3 regions of the Fusibacter sp. QWL-12 genome follow, and region 3 is predicted to be linked to each of the others. Evidence: riboswitches for the same ligand, from Rfam matches in the RefSeq annotation. Region 3 holds a riboswitch; each other region holds the start of a gene.
What was found. Region 3 has a riboswitch for cyclic di-GMP ahead of AC4PID_RS02890 (hypothetical protein). Riboswitches for the same ligand answer to the same signal wherever they lie in the genome.

Region 1: it holds a riboswitch for cyclic di-GMP, as region 3 does, so the genes downstream of both, AC4PID_RS12995 (transglutaminase-like domain-containing protein) here and AC4PID_RS02890 (hypothetical protein) in region 3, are expected to answer to the same signal.
Region 2: it holds a riboswitch for cyclic di-GMP, as region 3 does, so the genes downstream of both, AC4PID_RS14730 (transglutaminase-like domain-containing protein) here and AC4PID_RS02890 (hypothetical protein) in region 3, are expected to answer to the same signal.

Annotation. Positions count from the first base shown of each region.
Region 1 is NZ_CM178745.1:2,700,631-2,704,973, forward strand. Features, by position in the region: gene AC4PID_RS12985 (hypothetical protein) at 1-132, shown strand, start outside; gene AC4PID_RS12990 (class D sortase) at 151-864, shown strand; cyclic di-GMP riboswitch class I at 953-1,034, shown strand; cyclic di-GMP riboswitch class I at 1,085-1,167, shown strand; gene AC4PID_RS12995 (transglutaminase-like domain-containing protein) at 1,179-1,970, shown strand; gene typA (translational GTPase TypA) at 2,167-4,014, shown strand; gene AC4PID_RS13005 (hypothetical protein) at 4,176-4,343, shown strand, end outside.
Region 2 is NZ_CM178745.1:3,074,082-3,078,424, reverse strand. Features, by position in the region: gene AC4PID_RS14735 (S-layer homology domain-containing protein) at 1-1,400, opposite strand, end outside; gene AC4PID_RS14730 (transglutaminase-like domain-containing protein) at 1,901-2,692, opposite strand; cyclic di-GMP riboswitch class I at 2,705-2,784, opposite strand; cyclic di-GMP riboswitch class I at 2,844-2,924, opposite strand; gene AC4PID_RS14725 (methyltransferase family protein) at 3,091-3,672, opposite strand; gene AC4PID_RS14720 (heavy metal translocating P-type ATPase) at 3,700-4,343, opposite strand, start outside.
Region 3 is NZ_CM178745.1:493,102-497,444, reverse strand. Features, by position in the region: gene AC4PID_RS02905 (type IV pilus twitching motility protein PilT) at 1-346, shown strand, start outside; gene AC4PID_RS02900 (type II secretion system F family protein) at 395-1,612, shown strand; gene AC4PID_RS02895 (type II secretion system protein) at 1,669-2,052, shown strand; cyclic di-GMP riboswitch class I at 2,228-2,312, shown strand; gene AC4PID_RS02890 (hypothetical protein) at 2,356-3,399, shown strand; gene AC4PID_RS02885 (type II secretion system protein) at 3,386-3,745, shown strand; gene AC4PID_RS02880 (PilW family protein) at 3,753-4,259, shown strand.

The DNA.
Region 1 (4,343 bases), 1.7 Mb from region 3:
ACTATAGTATTAATTGTGATAACAAAAAATATACAGATAGACCCCTATATTCGAACTGCACTAAGTGTATTTGGAATTGGATCTGGTTTAATGCTGATGTTTTTAGACAGCTATCGTCATTACGGCGACTAATTTTGAAAGAGGCAGATTATGATAAGTTGGAAAAAATGGCTATCCACAGGATTAATTATAGCAGGTTTAGGGATCGCTGCTTTCCCAATTGCTGACAAATTATATGCTGATTATTGGCAAAACAAGTTACTTGAAGCATATGACAGTCAATTGACATTAAATGAAGAAGCAGATCAACAAGCCGAGGCAGATTTTCTTGCTTTACAGGCAATTTATGAAGCTAGTGATGCGATAGAAGCGAGTGAGGAAGAAACGACAGTTGAAACATCTACAGATGTGACAGAATCAATAGAGGCATCGACGGAAGCAACAACAGAAAAAGCGAAAACTGTAGACAAAAGTGTTATTGGGAAAATTAAAATATCCAAAATCAATTTGATAATGCCGATCCTAATGGGTGCAACAGATAAAAATTTGAATAGAGGAGCTGCTGTAATTGCAGGCACTTCAGAGTTTGGTGAAATCGGAAATGTAGGTATAGCGGGACATAGAGGTAGATCATATGGCTTGTTTTTTAATCGATTGGACGAGTTAGGTAAAGGCGACATCATTGAAATCACTACAGATAATAAGGTCTATAAGTACACCGTATATGAGACCCTTATCGTAGAGCCAACTGAAATTTCTGTATTATATAAAAATAATGAAGATAAAATTTTAACCTTGGTTACCTGTGATCCTGTAAAGAACCCAACGCATCGTTTAATCATACACGCTTTACAAAATCCATAAAAAGTCGTAATGTTTTTGTAATTGTACAAAATTAGAAGTGTGGTATACTATTAGCATAGAAGTAAATATTCTGTGAAGAGATGTCTTTTCACGACAAAGGCAAACCATCGGAAACGATGGGACGCAAAACTATAGGGCCTTTCCGAAAGGAGTGGCAGCCAGTCGCCGAATGAGGAGATTTTCTATTTTTTGAAAATTTCATTACGTGAAACGAACCTCTCACCGATAACGGCAAACCATTGGAAACGATGGGACGCAAAGCTATAGGGCCTTTCCATAAGGAATGGCAGCCTAGCTACCGAAGGGAGAGAAACATGAAAAAAATATTGAGTTTATTAGTGATGACAGTTGTTTTGGTCAGTGCATCGTTTACCAGTTTTGGTGCAACTCAAACCATTCAAGCAGATTTGGCAACAGGAATCGTAAACGTTGAATATAGCACATTAAGTAGCAGTAAAATTTTATTGTTAGTTGAAAAAGATGGTCAAAGATACTCTTATCCAATCGTTGACACAGATGTTAATCAATTTCCGTTACAACTTGGAAATGGCACTTACACAGTGAGATTGATGCAAAATACCACTGGAAATAGTTACAAAGAGCTTACTAAAACATCGGTTACGTTAAATTTGGCAAACTCTAATGTCGTATATCTTAATTCAATTCAAGATATAGAATGGAATGAAGATACACTAGCTGTACAAAAGGCATATGAGCTCACAAAAAATTTAACTTCTGATGATGCAAAAGTAAAAGCGATTTATAACTATATTACCAAAAACTATAAATACGATTATAATAAAGCTAAAACTGTAACTAGTGGTTACTTCCCAAATGTTGATAGTACATTTGCTTCAAAAAATGGCATTTGTTATGATTATTCGGCATTATTCGCTGCAATGACAAGAAGTGTTGGGATTCCTACGAAACTTGTAAAAGGTTACTCAACGAATACTGGTGATGTCTATCATGCATGGAATGAAGTCTATATTAATGGTACTTGGAAAACAGTAGATACGACAGTTGATGCATCTTATGTTCAAGCAAATAAAACGGTATCTATGTATAAATTAGCAAAAGAATATAGTGTTTCAAAAGTTTATTAAGCCTTCTTAACTGTTCTGTAGGTAACTGCAGTGCAGTTTTTTTATTGATCACACATTTTTGTGGTAAAATCTGAGGATTTGATGTCCGAAGATTTTTATTTTTTTGTCTTTTTTTAAAATTATGATATCTTTTACAACAAAAATAAGATATTATTATAAGGTTGAATATTACGCTTTATTAGTTTAGGAGATATAAATGTTAAAAAACAAAGGCATCATCAATATTGCGGTTATCGCTCACGTTGATGCAGGAAAGTCAACTTTAGTTGACGCATTTTTAAATCAAAGCAATGTTTTTAGAGCAAATGAGTTCGTGCCAGAATGTGTTATGGACAGTAATGATTTGGAAAGAGAAAGAGGCATCACCATTTACTCAAAAAACTGTTCTATTATGTACAATGATTACAAGATCAATATTGTAGATACACCGGGCCATGCTGACTTCTCGTCAGAGGTAGAAAGAATAATGAAAACGGTTGATACCGTAATCTTATTGGTTGACTCTAGTGAAGGGCCTATGCCACAAACTAGATTTGTTCTTAAAAAATCTCTGGAAAGAGGTTTGAGACCAATTTTATTTATAAACAAAATAGATAAGAAAGATCAAAGAGCAGAAGAAGTCGTCGATTTAACCTTCGATTTGTTTGTTGAGTTAAATGCTGACGATCATCAGCTTGAGTTTCCTATCGTGTATGGAATCGCTAAGGAAGGTATTGCGAAGTTAAGTATGGAAGATGAAAGTACTGACTTATCACCTTTGTTTGAAACTATTCTAAACCACGTTGAGCCTTATCGTGACAGCTCTGATGAAGCATTACAATTACAAATTTCTTCACTTGATTATGACGAATATGTCGGAAGACTGGGAATTGGTAGATTGATTAGAGGTACAATCAAGCAAGGCGATCAAGTGATGATTAGTAAAAGAGATAATACGCAACAGCGAGCGAAAGTTTCTAAGTTGTATGTCTATCAAGGTCTTTCAAAGGTGGAAGTGACTGAAGCATACGCAGGGGATATGGTCGTTATAGCGGGTATACAAGATATTTCAATCGGTGAAACGATTTGTGATCCAGATAAAGTGGAAGCATTACCTATGATCGAAATCGAAGAGCCAACCCTCTCAATGAACTTTTTAATCAATGACTCACCATTTTGCGGTAGAAGTGGAAAGTTTGTAACGAACAGACACTTAAAAAGCAGATTGGACAAAGAGTTGGAAGTTAATGTTGGCTTAAGAGTAGATGCGCTAGATTCTGTTCAAGATGGTTATCGCGTATCTGGTCGTGGCGAACTTCACCTATCGATTCTTTTAGAGAATATGAGACGTGAAGGCTATGAAGTTGCAGTGTCAAAACCTCAAGTACTTATGAAAATGATAGATGGCCAAAAATACGAACCGATTGAACGCGTTATTGCGATCGTACCGGATGAGTATTCAGGTGCTGTTATTTCAGAACTTAGCTTAAGAAAAGGCTTGCTAGATGGCATGCATTCTGAGGATGGATTTACTAGATCTGAGTTTTTAGTACCTACTCGAGGTCTTCTTGGATATAGAAGTGAGTTCATCAATGTTACTAGAGGAGAGGGCGTTCTGCTCAGATCATTCTTTGAATTCCAACCATATAGAGGCGAAATACCTAAGAGAAGTAACGGTGTTCTAATCTCTCAACAAGGTGGCGTAGCGATGGCGTATTCCTTATTTAACTTATCTGATCGTGCAACGATGATGATTGATGCAGGAACGGAAGTGTATGAAGGTATGATCATTGGTATCAATTCGAGAAAAGAAGACATGGTTGTCAATCCGACAAAGAACAAGAAATTAACCAATACTAGAGCATCTGGTTCTGATGATGCAATCAAGCTATTACCACCAAAAGTATTTAATATGGAAGAAGCACTTACTTTCATAGAAGATGATGAATTGCTTGAAATCACACCAGATTCATTAAGAATGAGAAAAAGAATTCTTAATGAAACAGATCGTGTAAGATATAGAAATAAAATGAATAAAGAGTTAGAAGCTCAAGAAGTCGTTTAAGACTTAAATCCCTGTTCTAAGAACAGGGATTTTTTATATCCAAAAACGTGTTCGTAATGATATCAGATGATTAAAAAAAGAATGGTAATAATTGACAATTTTAAACTATAGATGTAAAATAATACCAAACGAAATGTAAAATAATGGTATTCGGAGGCGAAATGACATCTCTTGAACTCGTGATTATAATTCCACTAATTTTATTTTTATTAATGGCTGGTATGATGCTTGTATTTTATGTGCAATCTATTGGCATTGAAATGATATTTCAATCAAGAATCTTTTTAGAGAGTACTGCGACGCATGCAAGTATGAATACATATGAATTT
Region 2 (4,343 bases), 1.3 Mb from region 3:
TTCATGTTATTTGCTTCAATTAGGACCGTTGAAAGATTAAGTTCCTTATCCGTATGAGACACGGATGGAAGGTTAAATGAAATTCCCGCAACAGGATAAACTTTTGTGGATTCCGTATGTGAAAATATACGGCCAGTAGCGTCCTTAATCCATGCAGTTAGGGTATATTCCCCCTTGTTCCTGAAAACAAAGGTTCCACCTTCATTTCCAAGTTCACCGTCAAAGATGTCAGCTATTTTTGCTACTTCACCATCTTTTATCGCTGACCACTCGATGTTGTTTCCATATAGATTTTCTAACGAGTATGTGATGGTTGTTGATTTATCAGTGTGCGTTGTTTCAGGCATATCAAAGTTCATATTGATAACTGGGTATACTTTGATTTGCATGGATAGTACAGTTTCTTTTCCTCTGGCATTTTTAGCGGTGGCTGTCAAAGTATATTGACCGTACTCCATAAACTTAACGGTGCCACCCTCCAGTCCAAGTGCGCCTGTAACAGCATCTTTCATCTCAATAGACTTTTCAGAGCCATCTACATCAGTTTTAGACAGTGTCCAAGTATAGCTATTCATGTATTTCCACATAGGCATCACTTCAATTTCATTGTCTGTGTGGACTACTTCGGGTAATTCAAACTTCACCTCTGCTGTAGGATGATAAGAATCTCTATCAGATTTATCGTGAGAACTTCCACCACTAGAGTCTGGAGTTGGTGTTATAGGTGGCATGTTCTCTTCTGGATTTGTCGTTGGGTCTGTGGGAGTTTCAGGTTCAGTCGGTTTAATTGGTTCTGGTGTTGTCGTATCAGGCGTTTGTGATGGTATTGTAGGCTTTTCTTCAATCGGCTTTTGATTAATACTCTCTGTCATCTCCTCCGCTTCGCTTTTGGTCGCCTGATCATTTGGCCTGATTTTATCATCCTCCTCATCTCCAATGATTCCATTCTCTCGACCAATGATTACAAAGCCTTTGTCTTCATCTTTGATGACTTCTTGATCCTTATAGCCACTGTGCCCTTGAGTGTTCATTGCCTCATCTTCCAAACCTTTAATTTTCACTAGAAGCTTGATAATTTCAGCACGGGTAATTGGCTCATCGGGTTTGAAAGCATCTGGATAGTCTGCTAGATCAAAGATTCCTGCATCTACTAAAGCCTCAATGTATTTCTCTGCCCAATGATCATCGATGTCTGAAAAACTTGGTGGTTCTTTTTCTGAATTTGAGATATCAAGCGAAATCTCATTTGCTAGAATCGCAGCGTATTCGCCACGTGTGATAATTTCGTCCTTTCCTATAAAACTTTCCGGATGAAGTCGGTAAGCAATATAGATTCCACTACATAGCAGAATCAAGAAGGCGAGTGCAACAATACCAATGCGTTTTTCTTTCTGTCTCATAAATTTTCCATCCTTTCGTTTAATTTTTGATATGAAAAAACCGGAATCAACTATTTGACCCCGGCTTCAAATCCATTTTAAATTCATATAACTTTGATTCTTACATAAGCTAAATAAACAATTGGCTTGTTTATGAATGACTCTTTTTCACAGATTTTTAAAATAAAAAAAGAGGCATAGCTTATTGGTCATTATAGTTGACCTTAAACAATTGCCTCATAACTTTTCAAATATTAATTCGACTATTCAATTCAAATCAAATTCAAAGCATTCACGCTTTTCTGCTAATGTGAGCTCTATCAATATACTTTCATAAATCTTCATTGTTGTCAAAAATCAAATCCCTAATTCAGAAATCTGCATAATTGACTTTTGGGGCCCGACAAGTAATAATATGAATTTATTGAATCAAATTTGTTTCCGATAGCTCATCCATTTACGATTTTCAGAGACTAATAAACACGACAATGACTTCTTAAAAATCAAAATCGAAGATTATATCAGTACATTTTAGATGCCTTGTAATCAGTAAATGATTTAAACATTTTTGTACTCAAATTTGCTTGAACATATGCAGAGTCAACTGTAGTATCTATTATTTTCCATTCGTCATCGACATATACTTCATTCCATGCGTGATAGATGTCTTTCGTTGGAATTGAATAACCCTTTATCAATTTTGTTGGAATACCAACACTTCTAAGCATCGCAGCTACAATTGAAGCGTAATCATAACAAATACCTGTATTTGTGATATAAGTAGACTCGATATCTGGAAAATAACCACTTTTAACATTTTTTGCTTTTGTATAATCATACTTAATATTTTGATTTACATAATTATATATTGCTTTAACTTTATCGATGTCATTTTTTAATCCTTTTGTTAATGCTTTGGCTTTGACGATAGGTAATGAAGTATCATCAAACTCTATGTCTTGTATAGATGCTAGAAATACATTATTGTTGTTTTCTAATTCTAATGTAACATCAATTCTGGATAACTCTTTATAACTGTTGCCGGTTGTATTTTGCATAATTCTAACGAGATAGTTGCCATTTCCCAATTGAAGTGGAAATTGATTGATATCTGTATCAGTAATTGGATAAGAGTATCGTACACCATCTTTTTCAACTAATAACAGCATTTTAGCACCGTCTACATCATCAAGCTGAACTCTTACTAATCCATTATCAGTATCAGCTTGGAGCGCTTGTGTTGAAGCATATGATTGTATTGAACTTCCAACTAAAATCATTAAAACCATTAAAATGCTTATTATTTTTTTCATAATAACTCTCCTTTCGGTAGCACGGCTGCCTCTTTTTAAAAGGCCCTATGGCTTTGCGTCCCATCATTACTAATGGTTTGCTATTATCGTTGAGAGTTACTCATCACAATATGGACTTATTGAAGTTTTCAAAAAACAGAAAATCTTCTCATTCGGTGGCTAGGCTGCCATTCATTCGAAAGGCCCTATAGCTTTGCGTCCCACCGTTTCCAATGGTTTGCCATTATCGTGAAAAGAGTATCTCTTCACTGTTACTTTTATTTAATATAATTTTATAATAGCACATTATCCGTAATTGTCAAACCAATTCATGCTTACTAACCTATAAACCAAATAATTAAAATCCCTGAATTGAATTGTCGATTCATAGCGTTCAGGGATTTTAATAAGTTTATTCTTTATAAATATCTACCAACATCATTTTTATACTTTATATAATCACCTTTAAATTTTTCTTCAAGATACGATTCTTCTTTCAATATCAAATTGTGCAAACTAAATCCAGCAACTATACCTATCAACAACAATCCAAAATCTCCAAAAGTAATTGCCGTTCCTAAAAACATAGTATCAAAGGCAACGTAAGCAGGATTTCTAGAAAATTTGTAAATCCCACTTGTCACTAGTTTAGCAGTGCTATTGTGATCAATACCTACTCGCCACGACTTGTTCATAACAATAACGGATATGAAAAACAAGATTGCTCCAAGTGCATTCAATGCCACACCAATGTACCTAAGTGGCATATTCATCAACAATGGTGCATAAATCGAAATTCCGAAAATATTCAAAATCCAAATTGCAATCCAAGTATATACAGACCATTTAACCAGTCTTTCAACTCTGCTCAAATTTCGTTCTTTTCCCTTATCACCTAATGAATTGGCGAGGATTTTATCCCTATACTTTAAAAGCAACAATTTCGCAATGTACACACTACCAAAAAGAAGCAGACACCCACTTGATATTACATTTAGCATGTTACCTCCTGAAACTCAACAATGCGTTTATTGAGTTTTCGAATTAAGTACTCTCATAGCATTGAAAACAGCTAGAACAGCAACACCAACATCTGCAAATACAGCTTCCCACATTGTGGCTAGTCCGCCAGCGCCAAGAACCAGTACAATTCCTTTAACTGCGAAAGCAAATATAATATTCTGCCACACAATGGTCTTCGTTCGTTTTGCAATGCGTATTGCACTTGCAATTTTTGATGGTTCATCCGTCATGATTACGACATCCGCAGCTTCAATTGCAGCATCAGAACCAATCCCACCCATTGCTATACCAATATCTGCCCGTGTTAAAACTGGGGCATCATTTATACCGTCACCTACAAACACCAATTTACCTTTTCTACCCTCTCGGCCTTCCAGCATTTCAAGCTTTTCAACCTTCTGATGTGGCAAAAGTTCTGAATATACTTCATCTAATCCAAGTTGTTGACCTATTTTTTCACCAATTGCTTTATTGTCACCTGTCAACATTACAAGTTTCTTAACGCCTAATTTTCTTAACTCTTGAATTGCTCGCTTTGAATCTTCCTTGATCTCATCAGAAATAACAATAAATCCTGAGTACTTTTGATCGATAACCATATGAATAATCGTACCAACTTCGTCCTTCGTACGACCTTCATCAAAGGATA
Region 3 (4,343 bases):
AATAATCGATGTTTTTCCACCTCATCAACAGCAGCAAATCCGTATACAGCTTGCCTCAGTTTTAGAAGCGGTTATTTCACAGCAAATATTGCCTAAGGCAGATGGTTCGGGAAGAATTGCTGCATTTGAAGTCATGGTAGCAAATTCGGCGATTCGTAACCTTATTCGCGAAGGCAAAACGCACCAAATTCAGAATGTCATCCAAACTGGTGCATCGCAAAGCATGGTTACCATGGATGCATCGTTGATTGATCTTTATAAAAAGAGAATTATCGACATGCCAACACTTAGAAAATACGCAGTTGATTTTGATATGGTTCAAAAGCAACTGAATCTTTCTTATTAATTTTAGTATTTTGGGGTAGAACCATAAAACATAGACAGGGGGGATAGGATGACATCGGTTTACGTATGTAAGGAGATTGATGCGCAAGGCAAAATTCTTCAGACGTCATATAAAGGCGAAAGCTCTGAAGAAATTGTTCAAATGATTCGCTCGAAAGGTCATACACCGATTAAGGTTGAGTTAGAAGCAGCAAAAGGACAAGATATTTCAGACCTAGCATTATTCGAAAAGAAGGTTAAATCAAAGGATTTAGCAATTTTTTGTAAGCAATTATATACCATGCTTCACGCTGGGATGCCTTTAATCAATGCACTCGATGTATTATACAATCAAACAGAACACAAAACGCTTCAAAAGACCGTGAAAGCCATGACCATACAAGTGCAAAAAGGTGATGTGCTCTCTACTTCCATGAAAGCGCATACGAGAGTTTTTCCATCGCTTTTGATCAACATGGTTGAGTCAGGTGAGTTGACTGGTAATCTGGATGGTGTCTTAGAGAGGATGTCAATCCATTACACTAAAGAACATCGAATTAACTCTAAAGTAAAGGGTGCAATGGTTTATCCAGCTGTATTAAGTATCTTAGTTGTGTGCGTTGTTATATTTATGATTACATTTATCTTGCCAACTTTTACAGGCATGTTTGAATCATCAGGTGTTCCACTACCGGCACCGACGAGATTTTTATTAGGTGTTAGTGATTCGATTAGAAGCTTTTGGTATATATATATAGTAGTGATTGGTGGATTAGTCACATTTTTTAGATGGTATTTTAAAAGTGGTGATGGTAAAAGATTATTTGACAGCATTGCATTAAAATTACCACTTATAAAAAAACAAGTTGTTATGATAGCGACATCTAGATTTACAAGAACCTTGGCGACACTTTTAGCAAGTGGTATTCCCATTATTCAAGCGCTTGAAACCGCAGCTAATGTTACAAGCAATCTTGTTATAGTTGATGAAATGAAAAAGGTGACTGAAGATATTAAAAAAGGTGTTGCTTTAAGCAATTTACTAAAAAGGATGAATATTTTTCCGCCTATGATGGTTTCCATGGTGGGAATTGGTGAAGAATCAGGTGCACTCGAAGACATGCTAGATCGAGCAGCTGATTATTATGATGAAGAGTTAGAAACAGCTATTCAAAGGTTAGTTCAACTTCTTGAACCAATTATGATAGTAGTAATGGCAGTTGTGGTAGGTTTTATAGTTATTTCAATGTTGTTGCCGATGTTTGACATGCTCAAAACGGTACAATAAAGGAAGAACTTTAAAATAAATATGTATACTTATAGAACGTTAAGGAGGAAAAGATTATGATGAAAGCTCTCAGAAAAAAAAGAGCGGGAGGGTTCACCCTTATTGAACTGATTGTAGTTATCGCTATTTTGGGGATTTTAGCAGCGATAGCAATTCCTAGACTTGGTGGTTTTACAGAGTCAGCAAAAATGGCAAATGATGAAGCTGTGGCTGCAAATTTAGCTACTGCAGGTGCTTTGTATTATGCTCAAAATAATACTGCACCAGCTGATGTTGCTGCTTTATATGCTGCTGATTTGACTGCATATACAAATGACGCAGATGTTATCGCTGATTTAAAATCAACAACGTATGCAGGCACTACAGCTATAGCTTTTTCTGTGGCTAGTAATAAAGTAACTGTAACTTTTACGGGATCAACACTAACTGCAACAAAATAGCACTTTAATTTTAAAAGAAAAGACACTTAGGTGTCTTTTCTTTAAAATTTCATTACAGCGGTTGTATTAAGTGAACAACTTTAGTTAAAAGAGTTGAAAAATAGTTTTAATTTCTATATAGTATACATAGGACTTTTGGTCCATATATGAAGTGGGGACTTCGTAGAAGATATAGAATAGAAGTGGGCAAAGTATTTGAAAAGATATGACGCAAAGCTTGGAGTCTAAGGCAATTTTGCTATGATCGTTCAGCTGCAGTTTAATTTGTGCTGCAGTTTTTTATTTTTTTGATAAGGAGCTTTAATGAAAAGACAAAAAGGAGCTGCATTAGCAATGGTGATAATTGCCTTTGCAGTGCTAATGATTTTAGGAACAATGGTACTCTCCATCTCAATGTCAGAGGCGAATTTCGTGTCAGCAGATGAGGTAAAACTTAAAGAATTATATACTGCAAGATCAGGCGCTGAGGCAATGGTTTCCTACCTGATAGAAAATCCAAATCAGATTCAGAATATAATCGATGAAACGGCGATCAATCCAGCGAAAGGCAAACTTAATAATATTGAGTTTGAAGTCGTTGTTAAAAATAATGTAGCTAACCCAATAGTAGAGTCTAAAGTTATCAAAGATGGTAACGTCAAATCGGAAATATCGATTGTGCTCAACTCAAGTCAGTTTAACTTCCTTGATTATTCAGTGTTTTCAACAAATACACCAACAATTGGAAAACAACATAATGGCAACGTCGGAACCAATAGTAATACCATTAATAGGGTCGGAGGTAGTAAGGATCAGATTAATGGCAATGCTAGAATCGTAAATGGAAATGTGAGTTCTGTTCAAAGTGAGTTTACAGGAACCATTACAAATGATACTGAAGTAGTGGCTTTACCTCAAATCGATACATCAAAGTTTACCACCGTACTAGCAGATAATTCGAGATACAATCTAACGAATGGAGATACCGTCTATTTAAACGCCACGTCATTAAGTAGAAATTTCTCAGTGACGGGCAATGGTATATTACATCTACTGGTGGGTAATTTAGGTGGAAACATTGATATTTCAGTTGGTGCAAATGTTAGATTAATCTTATATTCAACACAAAGCAGTATCACCTTCAATGGTAATCCAACATTACCTTGTATTTTATATGCGCCAAATGCAATTGTATCCTTTAACGGTGGCGGTAATGGAACTGTAAACAGTGGACAAATCATCTGCAAGCAGTATGAAGCACCTAATTCTGCCGCTTTTAACTACGTCGGAATTGATACGGTAGGAATCGATTTATCCATTGATCAATCAGCTTTGTCTTACACAAGAGGTGAGTATGATGGACAATAAATTTAGAAGAAGAAAATACGCAAAGTCGAATGCGATGACTTTAGTAGAAATTATAATGGCGATTGCATTAATTGGTATAATCACCATTTCTATTATGACGTTGCTAACTTCTGGCTTTACACAAATTACTTCCTCTGGCGAAAGAGCGAAAGCATTATTTCAAGCTCAAGCACAAATAGAATCGGATATTAATGATATTGGACAAAGTGCAAGTGATGCATCTGAAACCTTGACATTAAAGATAGACGACACTGAGATAATCGTTCCAGGTAAAGTAAAATCCGTTAATACAGCTTTGCCGAATGGTAGATCCGTACAAATTGAAATATTCCAACCCTATAAATGAGGTTTTAATGAAAAAAACGTATAGAGGATTAACGTTAGTTGAACTTATAGTTGTCATTGCACTAATTGGTGTTGTGATCACAGTTGCATCATCAATTATGCTTTTTGGACAGAAGACAGCAAATTTATCGGAAGAAACAGCAATGAATCAGTTCGATGTAAGACAACCTATAAAAGGATTTTCCAACCAAATTAGATATGCAAGTGATTTAGAAATATTAGACTCAGATCCTTTAAGCTATGAAAGTGGCTATCATTACATCATTTTTGATGACGCGACAAATACGATAAAATATGTTGAGGACACAGTAGAAAAGTCAATTACAGGACTAACAACTATATCAGATTTAACTTTTTCAGTATCAAAAAATAACGCAAATCTAAAACAGATTAACTTTACATTTGGTAAAGTAGATTCGACGCAATATGATTTAACCACTTCACTTATTATTAATAATCTCTCAGATACCGGTGTGAAAGGTGTATCAACAGGGATTGGAGTGAAGTATAAATAAGGCTAACAATGATGAACTCTTTAGAAGTGGGGACTTTTAAGAGCATTGTTATTATAGAATAGAAATGGGAAGCTCATAAAATTT